3 regions of the Enterococcus hirae ATCC 9790 genome follow, and region 2 is predicted to be linked to each of the others. Evidence: predicted binding sites of a transcription regulator. Region 2 holds the regulator's gene; each other region holds the start of a gene.
What was found. Region 2 encodes HrcA, which represses chaperone genes, less so after heat shock. Its sites were predicted from a motif close to TTAGCACTCNNNNNNNNNGAGTGCTAA; they were not measured.

Region 1 (7,865 bases), 1.2 Mb from region 2:
TCTAGTTTTTCTTAACAGCTCCAATTTTGAGACCGGTACACAACTTACTCATTTGCAGAAGACTGTTTTATTTTTCCTCCAGTGAACAACCTACTTTCTGTTCAACAATCACGATATCTTTATTTGGTCGTTTGAATTGGACACCTGCTCGTTCTAAGTCTTGTTTTACACCAATATGGACCTTGACGTCTTCACGTTCTGCTTTCAAAATACGACGGATTGCAAAATCAATTTCTTGCTTGGTGATTTTTTTCTTCGTATTAATCATCAATAATTGGGATTTTTCATACGTATCAATGTATAAAATCTGTGTTCGATCAAGCGAATAAAGTTTATAGTATTTGATGGCTTTACTACTAAAGAAAAAATCTACTACTTTAGGATAAAACGTCTTAATATTTAAATTACTTGTAACTGGCGTTTCGATTAATTTCATCTTATTCCTCTTTTCTATTATTATTTATAACAAGCGCTCAACAAAGGAATCGCTTTCAACATGACATATTTAAAGCAGAAAAATTCGTTTTTCTACTTTACTTATTATAACATAAAAATAAACACAAAAAAATATTCAAAATTTCTTGACCTTCTAGTTACGTCAAGGAATAAGAACATTCTATAAGGAGGTTAAGCATGGAATATACTATAAAAAAAATGGCAGAAATTTCTGGTGTTAGTCCTCGTACCCTGCGTTTTTACGATCAGATTCACTTACTGAAACCATCACGGGTGACTGAGTCTGGCTATCGGATCTACACTAGCCAAGAAGTTGACCGACTACAACAGATTTTGTTTTATCGCTCCCTTGATTTTAAGTTAGAACAAATTGCAGAAATTTTAGATAATCCAGCTTTCGATCATCGACAAGCGTTGATCCAACATCAAGAAATGTTACAAGAAAAAAGAAAACAGCTCGACACACTATTAATGACTATTCAACATACATTGGAGAGTTACGAAGGAGGAAAACCGATGAAAGATCATGAGAAATTTGAAGGATTTAAAAAACAAAAAATAATGGAAAATGAAACAAACTATGGACAAGAAATACGAGAAAAATATGGAGACGACACCGTTGAGAAAGCAAATAAAAAATGGCAAAATATGTCTGAAGAAAAATTTGAAGAAATGCAGTCTTTAGAAAAACAACTCTTAGCTGATTTGACAGCTTATTTACAATCAGACTCTGATCAAAAACTAGCATTGAAACTATTTGAAGAACACAAAAAATGGCTTACTTTTAGCTGGCCTTCTTATAGTTCCGAAGCTCATCGTGGCTTAGGCTTATTGTATATCTCTGATGAACGATTCACCGCTTACTATGATGAGCGTTGTGGAAACGGAGCTGCCCAAGCATTGAATACGATCACTCAAACATACGCGGTTGAATAAGTTGTCTTTGAGTGGACGTTCATTTTAGGAAATAAGTAGCGAAGATCTCACTTTATGATCCATCCTGTCAGAATGCAGATACTACATTCTTTCATAATCCATTGGCGTCAAAAAGAAACCGAAGCAATCACAAAAATAGGAGAAACTATTTTTGGCTATTCGGTTTCTTTTTTAGGTTTTTGCGTTACTTCGATCTACTTTTGATTCCGCATTAAAACCATTTCGACTATCGCACAATAAATCGATAAGGAATTTTGATTTGATCTTTTTTTCTTCGATAAAAAGTAGAAAGGCCGTTTCTCCACACTCTCTTAAGCCATGGTCAATCGTAGAAAAAGACATTAGCTCACTGATCAACAGATTATCACGACCAACAAGACGGTTTTTACTTTCTAAGATGGAGCTTTGCAATATACCGGCAGCAACTGTATCTGAATTAGTGAAGACACCATCTACCTTTTTTCTTTAAAATACGTCGCTGCATTCACCCCTTGTTCATAGTCAATACAGTTCCAAAAAACATTTTCCTCTTTGAAATCGGGAAATATTTTTTTACAAAGTTCCAACGTCACTTTTGTATTAAAACTAAGACGACCACTTCTTCCTAAAGTAACGCCAAGCTTTTCCACGCCTTGTTTTTTTAAATACAATAATGCTTCAGTAATAGATTGTTCACGATCGATAAACACGCAACCAGCTTCTGTTTCTTTTATTTCTTCACAAAAAATGATTGGCCCATACTTTTGATAAGAGAGCAATACATCTAAATTGTTGGCACGAGAAGTAACGATCAAACCATCAAATCGTTTACCTGCAAATTCTTCTAAATACATTCTCTCTCTTTCTGCCTGATAATTTGTTGGTAACAAGGTCACCTGATAATCTTCGTTGAAGGCGACTTCAATGATCCCACTAAGCAATTGATCGAAATAAGGATGATCCGTATAAGGCAGAATAACACCAATATTTTTTGTTTTTCCATAACTGAGCTGTCTGGCACTTGCATTAGGAACATACGATAACTCATTAATGACGGATAGAATCTTGGCACGTTTTGTTTCGTCAACATAAGGATGATTATTGATCACCCGTGAAACGGTAGAGACAGAATAGCCCGTCAGTTTTGCAATATCTCTGATGTTTGTCATGCTTTACTAAAACCACCTATACAAAAAGATTTTCCTGTAAATAGTCTACCACAGCATGCCCACATTCAAAAAATTGATAGAACGTTCCATCATATTCAAAGCTAATACGTTGCCCACCCAGATACGTATCTTTTGCCAATCCACTAATTTCATCTAAAGGAATTTTTTTCATTACCGTTTTATTTAACCCTTGAGGACTAGACAATTCAAGCATTGTTTCTTTAAATTCAACAAAAGCATAAAAATAGTCATTCGTAGCGCCATTGGTCGTTTTGATATAAGTATTCATCAGTAATTCCTCCTTTTTGATGAATTGAGTATAGCTTATGAAACGCGTCTCATAGCAAGATCTTTGCTTCACCTTCTAAAAAAACGAGCAATACGATACATACTTTTGTCTTCGAATCTTTAAACTTGTCTTTGAATTTTTAAAAAGTAGAACTTTATTTTAATTATCTAGAAAAATAAGTTCAAGTACCTCATTCAAACTCTGCTACTATGCATTTAAAACAGTAACTGAGAGGAGTTTTTCAATTGTATAAAAAGACGAAAAAAGCAGGTATACTGAAAAGAATACTGAGACTAATAAAGTATAAAATAAAGACCATACTACAACGCAGAAGATTATTAAAAATAATGAGAAGAAAACATCGAATAAACGAACGAATGTCTAACCTAGTAAACATTAACGAATACTGCCTAGTAGAGAAACCTATGCCATTAAAAAGTACAAAGGAAAATAATCACTCCTTGTTGTCTAAGAATGAGAATCTGAAAAATATGAAGAATATAAAGAAGAAAAAGAAAAAAAAGAACAAAAATAGTAGCACATCAAGATCCTCTAGCTTCACGTATATAGGTCGTTCTAGACCATAAGCAACTATCCGCATCGAATGATTGATTAACTAAATATCTCTTAATTTTTTGCCCTTTTACTTAAAACAAAAAAAGAAGAAAGAACCCTTTTATATCAGGGTTCTTTCTTAATGACTACATCATGCCGCCCATCATTGATGGATCCATTGCTGGCGCTGCAGGTGCTGCTGGTTCTGGTTTGTCAGCAACTACTGCTTCAGTTGTTAATAATAGAGCTGAAACAGATGCAGCATTTTGTAATGCTGAACGAGTAACTTTGGTTGGATCAACAATCCCTGCTTCAACCATATTTACCCATTCGCCTGTTGCAGCATTGAAACCTGTTCCTAATTCAACATTTTTCAATTTGTCAACGATGACTGAACCTTCATATCCCGCATTTTCTGCGATTTGACGAATTGGTTCTTCTAAGGCACGAACAACGATTTTCACACCTGTTGCAACGTCCCCTTGAGCTTCAACTGCTGAAACTTTGTTGATGACATTCACTAATGCTGTACCACCACCTGAAACCATACCTTCTTCAACGGCTGCACGAGTTGCATTCAATGCATCTTCAATTCGTAATTTCAATTCTTTTAATTCTGTTTCAGTTGCTGCACCAACTTTGACCACTGCAACCCCACCAGCAAGTTTTGCTAAGCGTTCTTGTAATTTTTCACGGTCAAAATCTGATGTTGTTTCAGCAATTTGGTTTTTGATCAATTGAACACGTGCTTCAATGGCTGTTTTATCGCCAGAGCCTTCAACGATTGTTGTGTTATCTTTGTCTACCACAACTTTTGAAGCATTTCCTAGGTTTTCGATTGTTGCATCTTTCAATTCTAATCCTAAGTCGTCCGTAATCACTGTTCCGCCTGTTAGGATAGCGATATCTTCAAGCATTGCTTTACGACGATCACCGAAACCAGGTGCTTTCACTGCAACAACGTTAAATGTCCCACGGATTTTGTTCAAGACTAATGTTGGTAAAGCTTCTCCATCCACATCGTCAGCGATGATCAATAGCGGACGAGATTGTTGTAAGATTTGTTCTAATAAAGGCAAGATGTCTTGGATATTAGAAATTTTCTTATCTGTGATCAAAATGTATGGATTTTCTAAAACAGCTTCCATTTTGTCATTGTCAGTTACCATGTATTGTGACAAGTAACCACGATCAAATTGCATACCTTCTACAACATCTAATTCGGTTTCGATTCCTTTTGATTCTTCAATAGTAATAACACCATCATTACCGACTTTTTCCATTGCATCAGCAATCAAATGTCCCACTTTTTCTGAACCAGAAGAAACAGCTGCAACTTGAGCAATTGCTTCTTTAGAATCTACGACTGTTGAAATGTTGTGTAATTCTTCAACTGCTGCTTTTGTTGCCAATTCGATCCCACGACGAATACCTAAAGGATTTGCTCCAGCTGTTACGTTTTTTAATCCTTCACGAACAATTGCTTGGGTTAACACAGTAGCGGTTGTTGTTCCGTCACCTGCGATATCATTGGTTTTTGAAGCCACTTCAGAAACTAATTTTGCACCCATGTTTTCAAAGTGATCTTCCAATTCGATTTCCTTTGCAATCGTTACGCCATCATTAGTAATCAATGGTGAACCGTATGATTTTTCTAATACAACATTACGACCTTTTGGACCTAACGTTACTTTTACTGTATCAGCTAATTTATCAACTCCACGTAGCATTGCTGCGCGTGCATCTTCTGCAAATTTCAATTCTTTTGCCATGTCTATTCACCTCATCAAATTTTTTTCGTACTTTTTTATTTATTCAACGATCGCCATGATATCTTTTCCTGCAACGATCAAATATTCTTTTCCTTCAAATTTTACTTCTGTACCGGCATATTTTTCAAACATCACTTGGTCGCCCGCTTTTACAGCAGCAGGAACTTTTTCTCCGTTTTCCAATAAACGGCCTTCACCGACTGCAACAACTGTTCCTGTTTGTGGTTTTTCTTTAGCGGATGAAGCTAAAACAATTCCTCCAACAGTTGTTTCTTCTTCTTTTGCGACTTCGATAATGACGCGATCACCTAATGGTTTTAACACGATAAATCCCTCCGATAACTCTTTTTTTGGATTCGTTAGCACTCTTACACATCGAGTGCTAACCTACATTTTTAATAATACTCATACTTTGATTTTTTTGCAAGCTTTTTAAATGAAAGTACACTAATTTTATCCGTAACCGTTAGAAGTCCCTTAGTAATAGCCTCTAAATTGATCTATGTTATAATTAATTTCTATTCTTGCAGTCTACTTCTGCCTATCTTTAAGGAGGTATTTTATGTCATTAAAAAAATATAGTTTCGCTAGTATCTTTTGCTATGGACTCATTTTTCTTTCCCCATTGATCCTTTCATCTATCGGAATCGTCCATACTGTTACTGACGTGATTACAGCAACGACGATTGCCTATATCCTAGGAGCAATTGTTTTAGCTTTCTTTTATTTCAAGCAAAATGAACCACTACCACTAGAAGCAGCCATTCCTAGTGCTTCGACACCAAAAATCATCTTATATGGGTTTGTTGGGATTTTCATTGCTTTGATCTTACAGGCACTTGCAGTGACGTTGGAAACTCTTTTATTTGGTAACAGCGCTCCTTCTGAGAATACACAAAATATTATTCAAATGATTCTTGAAGCTCCAGCCTTTTTAATAGCTACCACAGTTGCTGGTCCAGTCATGGAAGAATTCGTCTTTCGTCGCAGCATCTTAGGTATCGTTGGCAAATATACAAACTTTTGGATCGGGGCAATCGTTAGTTCCTTATTGTTTGCTTTTGCCCATAACGATGGCCACTTACTGATCTACTTTTTCTTAGGTTTTTTCTTTAGTCTACAATACAAAGCAACGGGAAGAATCTGGACCTCGATGATCACACATGTGGGAATGAATACATTGGTGGTAGTGGTGCAGATCGCCGTACAAAAGGGCTGGATCGCTGCTTCATGAGCTGCCAACTAACACCAATCTAAAGACTCGCCTTATCCTATCTACTGACCAGCAAATCTTAGTCGCTGGTCTTTTTTTGCGTTCTTTCCGATCCTAGCTCATTCTCTTAACAAATTTTTCCTTCGTAGTTATGAAAAAGATCGATTTATTTAGAGCTATTCATTATGTTTTATCCGCTAGCTACTAGCAGTTTCCATTTATCGTGACACTCACCATTTCCTTTTTAACCTTCTCAAAACACTTTGATGTTCTTCTCTAATAGCACACTTATTTTAAATACGACAGAAAACAGCAGTCATTGCCATTTGGATTATTTTCAGATCCTATTAAAATCATGTTCATCTAGGAGGTTGAGACAAAAGTGTTCAGCATCAAGAAATAAGAAGGAATTTCCGAAAATTGCTTCTCAAATTTTTGGTAAATTTCGGCTTATTTCCGAAGATGCTACTTTTGTCTCACCGTTTATTCGTTTTTAGAGATACTAGAAGAGACTGAGACAACTTTTGTCCCAGTCCCTAGTTCATAGAAAAAATTTAACCACATCGACATCGTCTTATGGGCGCCCACAAGAGTTATCAACTTTGCACTAAACCAACTCGTTCCCCTTCTCATCCAACTAAAGTGTCTTTGCTTTCGTTTTACAAAAATACGCAGTATGAGAGAAAAACAGCCTAACAAAAATGCGATTAAAAAACACTTTATTTATAAAAAGATAAATACAAAAGTGATTTTAAAACAATTAATATTGTTTTATTTTTGTTATTAAATGAGGAACTTGCTAATTCATTACATACTTTAATTAATTTTATCAATCATTACTACTTACGAATGCACCATCTCTTAGAAAAATCATTTAAAAAAAGACATCTCCTTTATATCGGACTGACTGCTGTCATTCACGATTTTATAAAGAATAAAACAAAAATAAAATTTTTTATTAAAAAACCGCTGTTTTTATTATATATCTATCAGACTATCATTTATTTAACTTTTACAAAAAAGTTATTTTATATGTCACAAAATAACATTTTTAGGAACGTATCTTTCAAAAAATAAAGGTAGTGTGTTGCGAAATGAATATCTGGCAAATGATTGATGACTTATTGAAGAAATATTATCTGACGAATGATAAAGATATCTTAGATTTAATCATTTTAGATTTAGACCCTTATATAAAATCTTGTGCGCATCGTTTTGTATTTAAAGCACAATCTAACGGAGTATTTATTCCTTTTGAAGACTTCTACAGTAACCTTTGTTTAGCAATTTGGGAAGGCATTGAAGATTTCAAGAGTATCTCAGGCTCCACGTTTAAAAATGTTACGTTGCGAAGGATTTATATTGCTGAAAAGAAGACTTGGAAACAATATAAAAAATCCGGAAGCAAGGTCTTCAATAAAGATGGGATTACTTATGACGTGACAAGATGGGAAAACATCGAATCGCTACATCATTCTAAAAATTGCACAGTTAAA
Region 2 (7,865 bases):
GGTATTCCAATGATGGTTCTTGCATTCTTCATCTTCTTTGGATTACCAGGTATCGTCGGATTTACTATTCCCGACTTCATTGCCGGGATTATCACACTAACTTTGAACGCCAGCGCTTATATCGCAGAAATCGTTCGTGGTGGGATCAAAGCTGTGCCAGTTGGTCAAATGGAAGCTTCTCGCAGTTTAGGACTTTCATATAATCGAACCATGCAAAAAATCATCTTACCACAAGCAATCAAGATCATGTTGCCATCTTTCGTGAACCAATTCGTTATTTCATTGAAAGATACAACAATCATCTCAGCGATCGGTGTGGTAGAGTTACTGCAAACTGGTAAAATTATCGTTGCACGTACGACACAAAGTACGTACGTCTATCTAATTATTGCTATCATGTATTTGATCCTCATTACTATTCTGACAAAATTAGCAAAAGTTTTAGAAAAGAAGGTGAAATAAGATGGCTGAAAAAATTCTAGTTGAACATCTTGTAAAAAAATACGGTGAAAATACCGTTTTAAATGATATCAATGTTTCAATCAACGAAGGTGACGTTGTTTGTATCATCGGTCCTTCCGGTTCAGGAAAAAGTACCTTCCTACGTTGTTTAAACCGTTTAGAAGAGCCTTCAGACGGCGAAATCATCATTGATGGGGCCCACTTAATGGACAAAAACACTGATATCAATTTGGTAAGACAACACATCGGAATGGTATTCCAACATTTTAATTTATTCCCACATCTTTCAGTGCTAGAAAACATTACATTAGCACCAATGGATTTGAAAAAAGAATCAAAAGAAGCCGCTGAAAAGAAAGCAATCAAATTGCTACAAACCGTCGGCCTTGAAGATAAAAAAGACATGTATCCAGAAATGCTTTCTGGTGGACAAAAGCAACGGGTCGCTATCGCTCGTGCTCTAGCGATGAATCCTGATATCATGCTCTTCGACGAACCAACTTCTGCACTAGACCCGGAAATGGTCGGAGATGTCTTGAACGTCATGAAAAAATTAGCTAAGCAAGGGATGACGATGGTTATCGTTACACACGAAATGGGCTTTGCTAAAGAAGTTGCCAATCGTGTCATGTTTATTGATGGAGGGAATTTCCTAGAAGATGGCACACCACAACAAATCTTTGAAAATCCACAAAATGAACGAACAAAAGATTTCCTAGATAAAGTACTAGATATTTAACCTTAAGATGATGAAATTGTTAAAGACCGTTGCAAAAGGATGCCTATCCCTTGCAACGGTCTTTATTTTAAAGGCATTTATAAAATCGACCAGAAATAACACTTACTTCCTTTTTGTCCTCTTCTTTCGTCCCTGCTTTAATTATTTGTTTGCCACTTTCTCCTGTCTAAATAAAAAAAGCAAATCAATAAGAGGCTGGCGATTTTCCAGCAATTAGATGTTGGTCTAACTGCCAGAGATGCTAGCTGAATTTATTGATTTGCTTTTCTTTTATTTTCTTTTCTTACCGCCAAAGGCATCTTTCACTTTATCAAAGAAGCCATCTTCTTGTTGTTCTTCTACTTTGATGCCGCCAGCTTCAGCAAAAGCACGCAATGCTTCACGTTGCTGTTCATTTAAGTTCTTCGGCGTGATCAACTTCACTTTCACATGTTGATCCCCAGTAGCTCCTCCACGAAGTTTAGGCGCTCCTTTGCCACGTAAACGGAAATTCGTTCCTGTTTGCGTACCTGCCGGAATTTTAAGTTTGACATCTCCATGAACGGTTGGCACTTTTACTTCATCACCTAAAGCAGCTTGTACAAAACTCAATGGCAATTCGTAATAGATCTCTGAACCATCACGATCGAAAATATCACTTTCTTCCACACGGAATACAACATATAGATCACCAAATGGTCCGCCGTTTTCTCCAGCTTCACCTTGACCTGCCAGACGCATTTGTTGTCCTTCTTCTACACCTGCTGGTACATTCACCTTAACAGAATGTGCTTTCTTTTCGTGACCAGAACCATGACAAGTCGGACAAGGATCTTTGATTTCTTTACCAGTACCATGACAAACGTCACAAGTTTGACGACTCATCACACGGCCAAGTGGCGTTTGACGTTCCACATTGATTGTCCCTGATCCATGACACTTATGACAAGTTGTTGGTTGTGTTCCAGGTTTCGCACCATTTCCATGGCAAGTATGACAAATTTCTTCTCGGTTATACTTGATTTCTTTTTCTACGCCAAAAATCGCTTCTTCAAAAGAAAGATCGATCGTATACTGTAAATCCGCACCCTGTCTTGGCGCATTAGGGTCTACCGTACGACCGCCACCGCCAAAGAATGAATCAAAGATATCTTCGAAGCCACCAAAACCGCCACCTGAAAAGCCGCCAAAACCACCAAAGCCGCCACCGGCTCCACCAGCGCCATAGTTTGGATCGGAACCTGCGTGTCCATATTGATCATAAGCTGCCCGTTTTTGCGGGTCACTTAAAATTTCATAAGCTTCTGATACTTCTTTGAATTTTTCTTCTGCATCAGCTTCTTTATTGATATCTGGATGATATTTTTTTGATAGCTTTCGATAAGCTTTTTTAATTTCATCTTCAGAAGCTCCTTTTGAGAGCCCTAAGACTTCATAATAATCACGTTTTGTTGCCATAGGCTTTCCTCCTATTGGTTCTCATCATTTCCACGTCGCTTGTTATCATATCATACTTTTACGAAAACAAAAACTGCTACTTTCAAGTATTTAAAAAAGGAAGCTAGTTTAAGGCTCATACCTAAGTCAAGTTTTCCAAATTGAAGAAAGAATGTTCCTCAAATCTTATCTTATGACCAGATCGAACTACCTCAAAGCAACAGCTATTGTCCAAGAAATTCTCCCATTGTTCTTATGACTTCTGTTATTCAACAGGCATAATCATGCACATCAAATCTCCAAACAATAAGGTCTCTATTTTGCGCATCATTCTTGAAAGTGAACGCCTACTAACCTTTTAGACCACGCTAAATTTAGAACTATCGGAAAATAATCCGAAGAATCTCGAAAATATGAGAATCTATTTTCGCATTCTTCGGATTATTTCTTAGAGCTGATCTCTTTTGCTAAACCTTCTTTCAAGCATTGGCACTAAAAACGAATGGTAAAGTAAATTGTTGTATAAACTTCGATTCACTCGTCTTTTAGATCCTGCTTAATATTGTTTAACAACGTATTCAAAAGGTTGTATTGTATGATAACAGTCCCAGCTAGAGAAGGGGAAAACCTTCTCTACTGAAACTTGTCATTTCTACTAAACAGCTAACGATTATTTAATGAGATTATTTTTTGTCGTCTCCGTCGACTTCTTCAAAGTCAGCGTCTACTACATCATCTGCACCTGTTTGCGCTGCTTCTGGATTTTCTTGTGCTTGTTGTTGCGCAGCTTGTTCATACAATTTAACTGTCAAATTTTGCACGATTTCATTCAATGCATCACGTTTTGTTTTCATTTCTTCGATATTGTTTGCTTCAACAGCAGCTTTCAATTCATCGCGAGCTTCTTCCGCTTTTTTCACTTCTTCTGCGTCAACTTTACCTTCTAATTCTTTTAGTGTTTTGTCAACTGAGAATAGTAAAGCATCAATATCGTTACGTAAATCCACTTCTTCTTTACGTGCTTTATCTGCTTCTGCATTCGCTTCTGCATCTTTTACCATGCGTTCGATTTCATCATCAGTTAGACCTGAAGAAGATTTAATCGTGATTTTTTGTTCTTTTTGTGTACCTAGGTCTTTAGCAGAAACATTCACGATACCATTTTTATCAATGTCAAAAGTAACTTCGATTTGTGGCACACCACGTGGTGCTGCAGGAATATCTGTTAATTGGAATCTTCCTAACGTTTTGTTATCAGCAGCCATCGGACGTTCACCTTGCAAGACATGGATATCTACAGCAGGTTGATTATCTGCAGCCGTTGAGAACACTTGTGATTTACTTGTAGGGATCGTTGTGTTTCGATCAATTAATTTAGTAAAGACGCCACCCATTGTTTCAATACCTAATGATAACGGAGTAACATCAAGTAACACAACGTCTTTGACATCACCTGTGATAACCCCACCTTGGATAGCAGCACCCATCGCTACTACTTCATCTGGGTTTACAGATTTGTTTGGTTCTTTTCCAGTTTCTTTTCTTACTGCTTCAACAACTGCAGGAATACGTGTTGAACCACCAACTAAGATAACTTCATCAATTTCAGATTGTGATAAACCAGCATCTTTCAAGGCTTGTCGTACTGGAATTTTTGTACGCTCTACTAAATCAGCGGTTAATTCATCAAATTTCGCACGAGTCAATGTCATTTCTAAGTGAAGAGGACCTGCTTCGCCAGCTGTGATGAACGGTAAGCTGATTTGTGTGCTTGATACTCCAGATAAATCTTTTTTCGCTTTTTCTGCAGCATCTTTCAAACGTTGCAATGCCATTTTATCTTGTGATAAATCAATGCCGTTTTCTTTTTTGAACTCAGCTACCATGTGATCAATGATTTTGTTATCGAAGTCATCCCCACCTAGATGGTTATCTCCAGCTGTTGATAGTACGTCAAATACGCCATCACCTAATTCAAGGATAGATACGTCGAACGTACCACCACCAAGGTCAAATACTAGGATTTTTTCATCACGATCTGTTTTATCCAAGCCATAAGCAAGCGCTGCAGCAGTTGGTTCATTTACAATACGTTCAACTTCTAAGCCAGCAATTTTACCAGCATCTTTTGTTGCTTGACGTTGTGCATCATTGAAGTAAGCAGGCACAGTAATAACTGCTTTTTCAACTTTTTCACCTAGATAGTCTTCAGCGAATCCTTTGATATATTGAAGGATCATTGCAGAGATTTCTTGTGGTGTATATGATTTCCCTTCTACTTCTACTTTATAGCCTGGTTCACCGATATGGCGTTTGATCGATGAAATCGTATTTGGATTCGTTACTGCTTGACGTTTAGCAACTTCACCCACTTGAATTTCCCCATTTTTAAATGAGACAACAGAAGGAGTTGTACGGTTACCTTCTGGATTTGCAATAATTTTTGCTTCGTTTCCTTCTAAAACAGCTACTGCTGAATTGGTTGTACCTAAGTCAATACCGATAATTTTACTCATAATTAACGTCTCCTTATCTTAGTTAATTTTATATCATGACATTATTGCGCAACAATAACCATTGTTGGTCTTAATACGCGGTCATGTAATTTGTAACCTTCTTGTAGTACTTCGACGATTGTGTCAGCTGGAAGTTCCTCAGTCGCTGGCACGGTTTGTACAGCTTGATGGAGGTTCGGATCAAAAGCCTCTCCTTTTGCTGGGATTTTTTCGATTCCTTCTTCTTTAAGTGCTTGTTTCAAGCTTTCTAGTACCATTTCAACACCTTTTTTCAAACTTGCACCCTGATCATCAGCCACATCTGTAGCCAAAGCACGCTCTAAGTTATCAATTGAAGGTAATAATTTTTTAGCAAGATCTTGTGAACGATATTTTTGTAATTGTTCACGCTCATTTTTACTTCGATTTGCAATATTTGCAATCTCAGCTCGAGCACGTAAATATTTATCTTCCAACTCTTCCATTTCAGCCTTTAAATTTAAACGCTCAAATTCTTCAGCTTCTACGTCAGAGACACCTGAGTCTTCCGTCGCTTCCGTATCGATTTCCGTATCTTCTTGAATATCCGCTACGTCTTTTTCTAACTCTTCTTTTTTTCTTTCACAAGACACACTCCTTTTCGTTAATCAGTCAGTGATTCGTTTTCATGCTAAGATCCAGTCAAATCAATTGATCGATAATAATCAGCAAGCTTGTTCGCTAATTCTTGACGATAGACATCTACCAGACCCAGCATTTTTGAATAAGGCATACTGGTTGGTCCCAACAAGGCTATTGTACCTCGACCGTGTCCAGCAATCTCGTAACTTGCTTGGATCATGCTCATATTTTGTAAAAGCTCATTTCCTAATTCAGATCCAATTTTGATGTGGATGTTACTATCCGTTGGGACGATCATTTGGGTTAATTCATAAGTATCTGTCATAAACGAAAACATCGATTTGAATTGCTCCAGATCTTGGTGGAGTTCATAATCTAGTAGATTCATTTGCCCACTTACATAAATTTTGTCTTCAAACGCATGTCCGAGTATCGTATCAAAAAGATTTGATATCCCTTCAGTTGTCTGAAAATATCTATGCAAAATCATTGGAATCTCTGTCCGCAATTTATGATAGACAGTCATCAATGGATCTCCCACCAATCGTTCATTGACAATGCGAACAATTTTTTCTAAATCTTGGCTTCCTAGATTTTCAGGAAGTGTAAAAACTTGGCTTTCTACATTTCCTTTATCGGTTACTACAATCGCAATCACTTGACGACTATTTAAAGGAACAATACGAAAACCAGTCAAACGGCGGTCTTTAATTTCTGGGCCTAACGAGAAGGTTGTGTAACTAGTTAGCTCGGATAAAATCTCAGCAGATTGTTGAATAATCTCGTTAATTTCATGAAATTCTTTGCTTAAAGACAGCCGAATCTGCTGCAGATCATCATTGGTTACACGAGCAGGTTTTAGCAAATGATCCACATAATGCCGATAACCTAATGCTGAAGGAATCCTTCCTGATGAAGAATGAGTTTTAAGTAACAACCCAGCATCTTCTAAGGCTTTCATGTCATTACGGATCGTTGCTGAGCTTGCCTTGACTCCATCTTCCATTAAGGTTTTGGAGCCAACGGGTATACCGCTACTCGTATAGTTTTGGATGATCAGACGTAAAATCTCACTTTGTCTTTGTGTTAACATCTTCTTCACCTCTCATTAGCACTCATATCTTCTAAGTGCTAACCCACTTACTAATATAGCAAGAAGCGCATAGTGTGTCAAGAAAAAGAACACCACTTTTAGCACTCTCATTTAACGAGTGCTAAAAGCGGCATTCTCTGATAAATACATTGATAGATCAACACGAAAGATAAATAGGTTTCTTAATACCTTCCATTATTTAATCGATCTATAAAGAAATTTAAAGGTTTTATTGACCTCTCACAACTATTTTTCAAGCAAGAAACGTTCAAATACTTCATTTCCTAGAAAAGTTCCTTTTGGCGTTAAATAAATTCGATCGGATTCATTGACCAATAATCCTTCTTTTTCTAAATCTGTCAAAACCTTTGAATAAAGCGATTCGATTGTTTGCTGATAACGTTCGTAAAAATGTTGTTTGGAAATTCCTATCTTTTTCCTTAACCCAAGAAACATTTCTTCCTCGATTTGATTTTCTCTTAAAAGTACTTCAGTTTCCAAAACAGGGAGTTCTCCTGCTCTTAATGGACGTAAATAATGTTGAATCGGTCCCTTATTACGGTATCGTTTATTCCCAAGATATCCACTTGCACCTGCGCCAAAGCCGAAATAATGATCATTGTTCCAATACATCAAATTGTGTTTTGATTCATGCCCCTCCAACCCAAAATTACTGATCTCATATTGATGACGTCCCTTTTTTTCCATTGCTTGTATGGTTTCTTCAAACATCCGCGTTTCGGTTTCTTGGTCAGGCAGTTCTAAACGCCCTTGCCGCACCCAATTCATAAACATCGTTTTATTTTCTAAAATCAATGAATACAATGAATAATGGGGCAAATCAAGTGCAAGTGCTTGATTCAATGTCTCTCGATAGCCCTCTAACGTTTGTCCAGGTAACGCATAAATCAGATCAATACTCACATTCGTAAAGTTTTCTTCTTCTAAAAAACGCATTGTTTGGTAAACATCCTCTGCGGTATGTTTCCGCCCAATTTTTTTCAGCAACCGATTATCAAAAGTTTGCACCCCCATTGAT
Region 3 (7,865 bases), 750 kb from region 2:
TTTATCAGTCGCAAAGCGAAGTTTTTGTCAGATGTTTAGTTTGTTGGCTCGTTTGTCGTTTCTTTGACTAAACGTTCTTGTTTAGAAGTGATCACAATTTTTTCTTCTTTATCCAATTTTGCTTTTAGTTCATGGATTGAAGGATGGTCTAAATAAAATTCAGCAATTCCATCTTCGATTTGTTCTTGGATCGTTCGACGAAGAGGGCGTGCGCCCATTGCTGGGTCATAGCCTAAGTCAACAAGTTTTTCTTTGACATTTGTCGGCACTTCGATATGCAGTTGTTGTGCTGCTAACATTTCATTGACTTCATCTAGCATCAAGGTAACGATGGTCATTAAGTTTTCTTTTGATAGCGCACTAAATTCGATGATTCCATCGAAACGGTTCAAGAATTCAGGTGTGAAGTAATTGTTTAGTTGGTTTAAAACAGAACGAGTAACCCCTTCACGAGCTGCTCCAAAACCGACATTTGCTTCGACTTTACCTGTACCAGCATTACTTGTCATAATGATGATCGTATCTTTAAAGCTTACTGTCCGACCTTGTGCGTCAGTCAAACGGCCATCATCCAAAATTTGGAGGAACATGTGTAACACATCAGGATGTGCTTTTTCCACTTCATCCAATAAAATCAAGCTATAAGGATTACGACGTACTTTTTCAGTAAGTTGACCTGCCTCTTCATAGCCCACATAGCCAGGAGGAGAACCAATCAATTTAGATACACTGTGTTTTTCCATGTATTCAGACATATCAAAACGAATCATTGAATCTTCGGAACCGAATAATTCAAATGCCAGTTGCTTGGCTAATTCAGTTTTGCCGACACCAGTTGGACCTACGAATAAAAATGATCCGATAGGGCGGTTTTTCTTGCTCAAGCCAACCCGATTACGACGAATAGCTTTTGCCACACGATCTACGGCATCGTCTTGTCCAATCACATGTGCTTTTAGATCAGTCGCAAGATTCTTCAATTGTGTTTGCTCTTTTTCTTTTAGATCGCCAACGGGGATGCCCGTACGTTCTTCCACAATTTTTTCCATATCTTTTTCTGTGATAACAGGCGTTTCTTCATCTGTTAATTGACGTTCTTTCATCTTTTCTAATTTACTGATTTGGTCACGATAATAAGCGGCTTTCTCAAAGTCTTCTTCTTTAGAAGCTTGGATTTTTTGTTCCTGTGCTTCTTCAAGTTTTTTGTCAATGGTTTTAGGATCAACGATTTGAATCGTTAAGTTTTTCTTTGAGCCAGTTTCATCAAGCAAGTCAATCGCTTTATCTGGTAAGAAACGATCTTGAACATAACGATTTGAGAGAATAGCTGCAGCTTCGATTGCTTCATCGGTATATTTGACGTGATGGTAGTCTTCGTAGCGTTTTTGCAATCCTTTTAAGATACTGATTGTTTCCTCAACAGAAGGTTCAACGACCCGAACCGGTTGCATCCGTCTTTCTAAAGCTGCATCTTTCTCGATGATGCGGTATTCATTTAATGTAGTGGCACCAACCATTTGTAGTTCGCCACGAGCTAGAGCTGGTTTTAAAATATTTCCCGCATCCATGTTCCCGTCACCAGCAGAACCAGCACCGACAATTTCATGGACTTCATCAATGAATAATATGACATTTTCAGCCTGCTTAATTTCTTCGATCAATTTTTGCATCCGTTCTTCAAATTGTCCACGGATACCAGTTCCTTGAACCAAAGAAACCACATCTAAACGAATCACTTCTTTATCCATTAATTTTTGCGGCACATCGCCATCTACGATTTTTTGTGCAAGTCCTTCAACTACGGCAGTTTTACCAACACCAGGCTCACCGATTAATACCGGATTGTTTTTTGTTCGACGGTTTAAAATCTCGATCACACGTTTGATTTCATCATCACGGCCGATCACAGGATCAATGTCACCTTGACGAGCTTGTTCGGTGATGTTGATTCCGTATTCTCCTAAAAGACCTTCGGAATTTCCTTGTTGCGGTGGTTGACCGCCGTTAAAGTTGTTGTTACCACCGAATTGGGTTGGAGGAGTTTGTTCATAGTTTCCTTGCTGTTGCATTTGGCGGGACATGGAGCGGAATAAGTCGTCCAAGCTGCCAAAACCAAAAGGATCATTTTGAGCCATACTAGTCAGACCTCCATTTTGTTGATTTTTAATTTTTTGATAGCAACTTTGGCAGTAATCAAGTTGCGTTCTCTGTCCGTTTACTGTTGCATATAAGTGGATCGTTGCTTCATTTTTCCCACAATTTTGACAAAGCATAAATGATTCACGTCCTTTCACATGATTCACATGTTTCCATTCTATTTTACAACGCGTGACTACGAAGGTAAAAGAATAACCCTCATTTACTCAAAAGTTGAAAAGGTAAAAAATGTTATTGACCATTATTGACCTTTGGCTATAATTATACTAAATTTTAGGACGCGTGCAAGTATTTAGTTTTTCAAAATAAATGAAGAAATGAATAAGTCGTTCTTCGATAAAAGTGATAAATAGAAGGAGATATTTCGCTTGGCAGAGTCTAGTTTTGTTTGCTTCTTTACTGAGGGATCAGTAAAGAGAATCAAAGCAACTAAAAAAAGAAGTGAGGTAGAATGAATACGGTTGTTATCCTATGTATTCATATTTTTAAAAGTAGTGCTAATTATTTTCCACACTTTTAGTTGAATTTAAATGAAAACTGTTGTATCTATCGGGAAAAAATGGTAATCTTTACAAATGAAAGGGTACTACTTATTAGTGTTCTTAGTAAACTGCTAAAAAAGAAAACCCTCACATAAAAACAACACTCACTTAAAGGAGACCGATTAATATGGAAAAGAAAGAATTTCACGTAGTAGCAGAAACTGGAATCCACGCACGTCCAGCTACATTATTAGTACAAACAGCAAGCAAATTTAACTCTGATGTAAACTTAGAGTATAAAGGTAAATCAGTAAACTTGAAATCTATCATGGGCGTTATGTCTTTAGGTGTGGGTCAAGGTTCTGACGTTACAATCACAGCTGAAGGTGCTGACGAAGCAGACGCAATGGCAGCTATCGTTGATACAATGAAGAAAGAAGGATTATCTGAATAATGGTTGAAATGCTAAAAGGGATTGCCGCTAGTGACGGCGTTGCCGTTGCAAAAGCTTACCTGCTAGTTCAACCGGATTTAACATTCAGTAAGACAACAGTAGAAGATACAGCAGCTGAAGCATCTCGTTTAGATGATGCTTTAGCAAAATCTACTGAAGAATTGCAACAAATTCGTGAAAAAGCAGCGCAAAGCTTAGGTGAAGCAGAAGCGCAAGTATTTGACGCACACTTGATGGTTCTGTCTGATCCAGAAATGGTTGGTCAAATTAAACAAAACATTAATGATAACAGCGTAAACGCTGAATCAGCATTAAAAGAAGTAACTGATATGTATATCAGTATGTTCGAAGCTATGGAAGACAACGCTTATATGCAAGAACGTGCGGCTGATATCCGCGACGTTGCGAAACGTATTTTAGCGCATTTACTAGGTGTGACATTACCAAATCCATCAATGATTAACGAAGAAGTAGTTGTTGTTGCTCATGATTTGACACCAAGTGATACTGCTCAATTAGATCGCAATTTTGTTAAAGCGTTTGTAACTGACATCGGCGGACGTACTTCACACTCAGCGATCATGGCACGTTCTTTAGAAATCCCAGCGATCGTAGGTACAAAAGAAATCACTGCTAAAGTCAAAGAAGGCGACATGTTAGCTGTTAACGGGATTGAAGGCGATGTAATCGTTGATCCTACAGCTGAACAAAAAGCTGAATTTGAAAAAATCGGTGCTGAATACGCTGCTCAAAAAGCAGAATGGGAAAAATTAAAAAATGCTGAAACTGTTACTGCTGATGGCAAACATTTTGAATTAGCAGCAAATATTGGTACACCAAAAGATTTAGTTGGTGTTCATAATAACGGCGGGGAAGCGGTTGGTCTTTACCGTACAGAATTCTTGTACATGGATTCTCCTGATTTCCCAACTGAAGATGACCAATATGAAGCATATAAAGCAGTTCTTGAAGGTATGGAAGGTAAACCGGTTGTCGTGCGTACGATGGATATCGGTGGCGATAAAGAATTACCTTACTTACAATTGCCTCATGAAATGAACCCATTCTTAGGCTATCGTGCATTACGAATCAGCTTGTCAGAACAAGGTGACGAAATGTTCCGTACGCAAATGCGCGCATTATTACGTGCATCTGTTCATGGAAACTTACGTATCATGTTCCCAATGGTAGCGACTCTTAAAGAATTCCGTGCTGCAAAAGCAATCTTTGAAGACGAAAAACAAAAATTATTGAATGAAGGCGTGGAAGTATCTGATACGATCCAAGTCGGCATCATGATCGAAATTCCAGCAGCAGCTGTCTTAGCTGACAAGTTTGCTAAGGAAGTTGACTTCTTCTCAGTAGGAACGAATGACTTGATCCAATACACTATGGCAGCTGACCGTATGAACGAACGTGTTTCATACTTGTATCAACCTTACAACCCATCAATCCTACGTTTGATTAAAAACGTGATCGATGCAGCGCATGCTGAAGGTAAATGGGCTGGTATGTGTGGCGAAATGGCTGGGGATCAAACCGCAGTTCCGCTACTTGTAGGTATGGGATTAGATGAATTCTCAATGAGTGCAACATCAATCTTGAAAACACGTAGTTTAATGAAACGTTTAGATACAACGAAGATGGCAGAACTTGCTGATCGTGCTTTGAAAGAATGTGACACGATGGAAGAAGTCGTTGAACTTGTAAATGAATACGTAAAATAATAATACGAGTAAAAGCTGGTACAGCGATAGTAGCTGTATCAGCTTTTTACAATGGGATTTTTACATATAGGTAAAAATAAGGAATGAAAAATAGAGTTATTTTAAAATAGGGCTTAAGTTTGAGTGACAGGTTCAGCGCTATGTTATACTATATAAATGAAGGAGGACGTAAGGTGAAGGTATTATTATATTTTGAAAGTGAAAAAATACTTGCGAAATCTGGTATTGGACGAGCGCTTGACCACCAAAAACGTGCTCTAAAAGAAATGGGGATTCCCTACACGCTAGATAGTAAAGATGACTATGATATCTTACACATCAATACATATGGTATCAATAGTCACAATATGGTCAATAAAGCAAGAAAAGACGGCAAGAAGATCGTCTATCATGCTCACTCAACAGAGGAAGATTTTCGTAACTCATTTATTGGCTCTAATCAATTATCGCCATTAGTAAAAAAATATTTAGTGGGATTATATCAAAAGGCGGATTATCTCATCACACCTACGCCATATTCTAAACGATTACTGGAAAGTTACGGCATAGATTTACCGATCCAATCGATATCAAATGGGATTGATCTAAAAAAATATCAACCAGATCCAATCAAAGAACAAAAATTTCGCGACTATTTCAAATTATCACCAGATCAGAAAGTGATTATCTGTGTTGGCCTTTTTTTTGCTCGTAAAGGGATCATTGATTTTGTAGAAATTGCAAAAAAACTCCCAGAATATACATTTATTTGGTTTGGACATGTACCTATGTATTCGATCCCAAAAAATATCCGACAGATTGTGAAAGAAGAACACCCAGATAATGTGATCTTTCCAGGATATATTCGGGGAGAAATTATTGAGGGTGCATACTCAGGCGCTGACCTTTTTTTCTTCCCATCTTATGAAGAAACAGAAGGAATTGTAGTATTAGAGGCACTAGCAAGTAAGCAAAATGTTCTTGTACGAGACATTCCAGTCTATGATGGCTGGTTAGAAGATAAAAAAAATTGTTACATGGGTCGCTCTAATGAAGAATTTACCGTATTGATCAAAAAGATCGTGGAAGAAGAAGTTCCTAGTCTAGTGGCAGCTGGATATCAGACTGCCCAAGCACGAAGTATTGAGAAAATTGGTGAGCAACTGAAATTGGTGTATACACAAGTGTTAGAAGAAGCAGATTCTTCCATAAATGAAAGACAAAATAATAAAGGGTAGTTTGGAGGCAAAAAATCATGAAAATTGGCTTTTTTACCGATACCTATTTTCCGCAGGTAAGCGGAGTTGCTACATCGATCAAAACCTTAAAAAATGAACTAGAAAAACATGGACATGAAGTCTATATTTTTACGACAACCGATCCAAATGCTGATAAAATAGAAAAAGATGTCATTCGTATGCCGAGTGTTCCATTCGTTTCCTTTAAAGATCGGCGAATAGTGGTACGAGGTATGTGGTACGCTTATTTAGTAGCGAAGGAACTTGAATTAGAACTGATTCATACTCATACAGAATTTGGTGCAGGGATTTTAGGTAAAATGGTTGCTAAAAAGCTGAAAATACCATTGATCCATACGTATCATACGATGTATGAAGATTATCTACACTATATTGCTAAAGGCAAAGTGATACGTCAATCTCATGTCAGATATCTCTCCCGCTTATTTGTTAACCATACAACAGGAGTTGTCTGTCCCAGTGAACGAGTAATTGATACATTAAGAAGTTATGGTGTTGTCGCACCACTTCGAGTGATTCCTACAGGGATCGATATTGAGAAATTTAAAAGGGAAGGAATCACGCAAAAAGCTATCAAAGAAATCAGAGGATCGCTGAATATCAAAGATGATGAGTTAATGATCTTATCTTTAAGTCGTATCTCTTATGAAAAAAATATTCAAGCATTGGTCCAGGGGTTTCCCCAAGTTCTAAAAGCATATCCCAATGCACGAATGGTGATCGTTGGCAAAGGGCCTTACCTTGAAGAGTTGCAAGAGCTAATCAACGAACTAGCATTGGATGAATTTGTCCAATTTACTGGAGAAGTCGATAACGAAGATGTGGCATTGTATTATAAAGCAGCTGATTACTTTGTTAGTGCCTCAACTTCAGAAACACAAGGTTTAACTTATACGGAAGCAATGGCTTCAGGGACACCTTGTGTAATTGAGGGAAATGCTTATCTTAATCGTTTGTTTGATCATCCCTCCCTTGGGAAAACATTTGAAACCGATGAGGATTTCGCACCAGCACTTATTGATTATATAAAAAGTGAAGTCCCTCGTGACCAAAAAGTATTGGAATCAAAATTATATGATATTTCCTCTACGCACTTTGGAGAAGCGATGATTGAATTTTATGAAGATATGATTATCTATCATGAAAAAGAAATGCAACGAAAAGAAGAAGAGGCATCCATCGAAAGAATAAAAATCAAATTAAATTCATTTAAACGATAAATTTAGGTATTTATCCTAAAAAAATCTTTGTTTCTGGCGTATACTTAGCATAGAGACAAAGATTTTTTGATTTTTAGGAGGTCACGAATATGAAATTAGGTTTTATCGGGACAGGAGTCATGGGACGCGCAATCACTGAGCATCTTATGAACGCAGGACATGAAGTAACTGTCTATAATCGAACAAAAGCAAAAACGGATGAGCTAGTCAAAAAAGGAGCCATTTGGGCTGAAACACCTAAAGATGTCACTAAAAATAGTGAGATCATCTTTTCGATGGTTGGTTATCCCCAAGATGTAGAAGAAATTTACTATGGCGAAAATGGGATCTTTGCAACGGATGTCCAAGATCGAATTTTGGTTGATCTAACAACTAGTACCCCAACGCTTGCAGAAAAAATTGCAAAAACAGCCACAGAAAAAGGTGCAGCTGCTTTAGATGCACCAGTTTCAGGTGGAGATCTGGGTGCGAAGAATGCCACTTTGACAATCATGGTTGGTGGTGAAAAAAGTGTCTATGAAAAAGTTTTACCTTTGTTTCAAGTGATGGGATCTACTTTTACTTTACATGGGACAGCAGGAAAAGGC

Region 1: the regulator HrcA is predicted to act here: its motif matches at 5,516-5,542, upstream of groES (co-chaperone GroES).
Region 3: the regulator HrcA is predicted to act here: its motif matches at 2,480-2,506, upstream of EHR_RS13270 (ATP-dependent Clp protease ATP-binding subunit).

Annotation. Positions count from the first base shown of each region.
Region 1 is NC_018081.1:416,552-424,416, forward strand. It holds gene EHR_RS02030 (DUF1827 family protein) at 68-436, opposite strand; gene EHR_RS02035 (MerR family transcriptional regulator) at 634-1,392, shown strand; partial or broken gene EHR_RS02040 (LacI family DNA-binding transcriptional regulator) at 1,619-2,540, opposite strand; gene EHR_RS02045 (hypothetical protein) at 2,557-2,829, opposite strand; gene groL (chaperonin GroEL) at 3,531-5,156, opposite strand; gene groES (co-chaperone GroES) at 5,196-5,480, opposite strand; gene EHR_RS02065 (CPBP family intramembrane glutamic endopeptidase) at 5,719-6,390, shown strand; gene EHR_RS02070 (hypothetical protein) at 7,464-7,865, shown strand, end outside.
Region 2 is NC_018081.1:2,044,247-2,052,111, reverse strand. It holds gene EHR_RS09855 (amino acid ABC transporter substrate-binding protein/permease) at 1-462, shown strand, start outside; gene EHR_RS09850 (amino acid ABC transporter ATP-binding protein) at 464-1,201, shown strand; gene dnaJ (molecular chaperone DnaJ) at 1,472-2,638, opposite strand; gene dnaK (molecular chaperone DnaK) at 3,301-5,133, opposite strand; gene grpE (nucleotide exchange factor GrpE) at 5,175-5,696, opposite strand; gene hrcA (heat-inducible transcriptional repressor HrcA) at 5,783-6,826, opposite strand; gene hemW (radical SAM family heme chaperone HemW) at 7,073-7,865, opposite strand, start outside.
Region 3 is NC_018081.1:2,792,833-2,800,697, reverse strand. It holds gene EHR_RS13270 (ATP-dependent Clp protease ATP-binding subunit) at 36-2,273, opposite strand; gene EHR_RS13265 (phosphocarrier protein HPr) at 2,827-3,093, shown strand; gene ptsP (phosphoenolpyruvate--protein phosphotransferase) at 3,093-4,820, shown strand; gene EHR_RS13255 (LTA glycolipid anchor biosynthesis glycosyltransferase, IagA/BgsA family) at 4,994-6,037, shown strand; gene EHR_RS13250 (glycosyltransferase family 4 protein) at 6,055-7,278, shown strand; gene EHR_RS13245 (NAD(P)-dependent oxidoreductase) at 7,368-7,865, shown strand, end outside.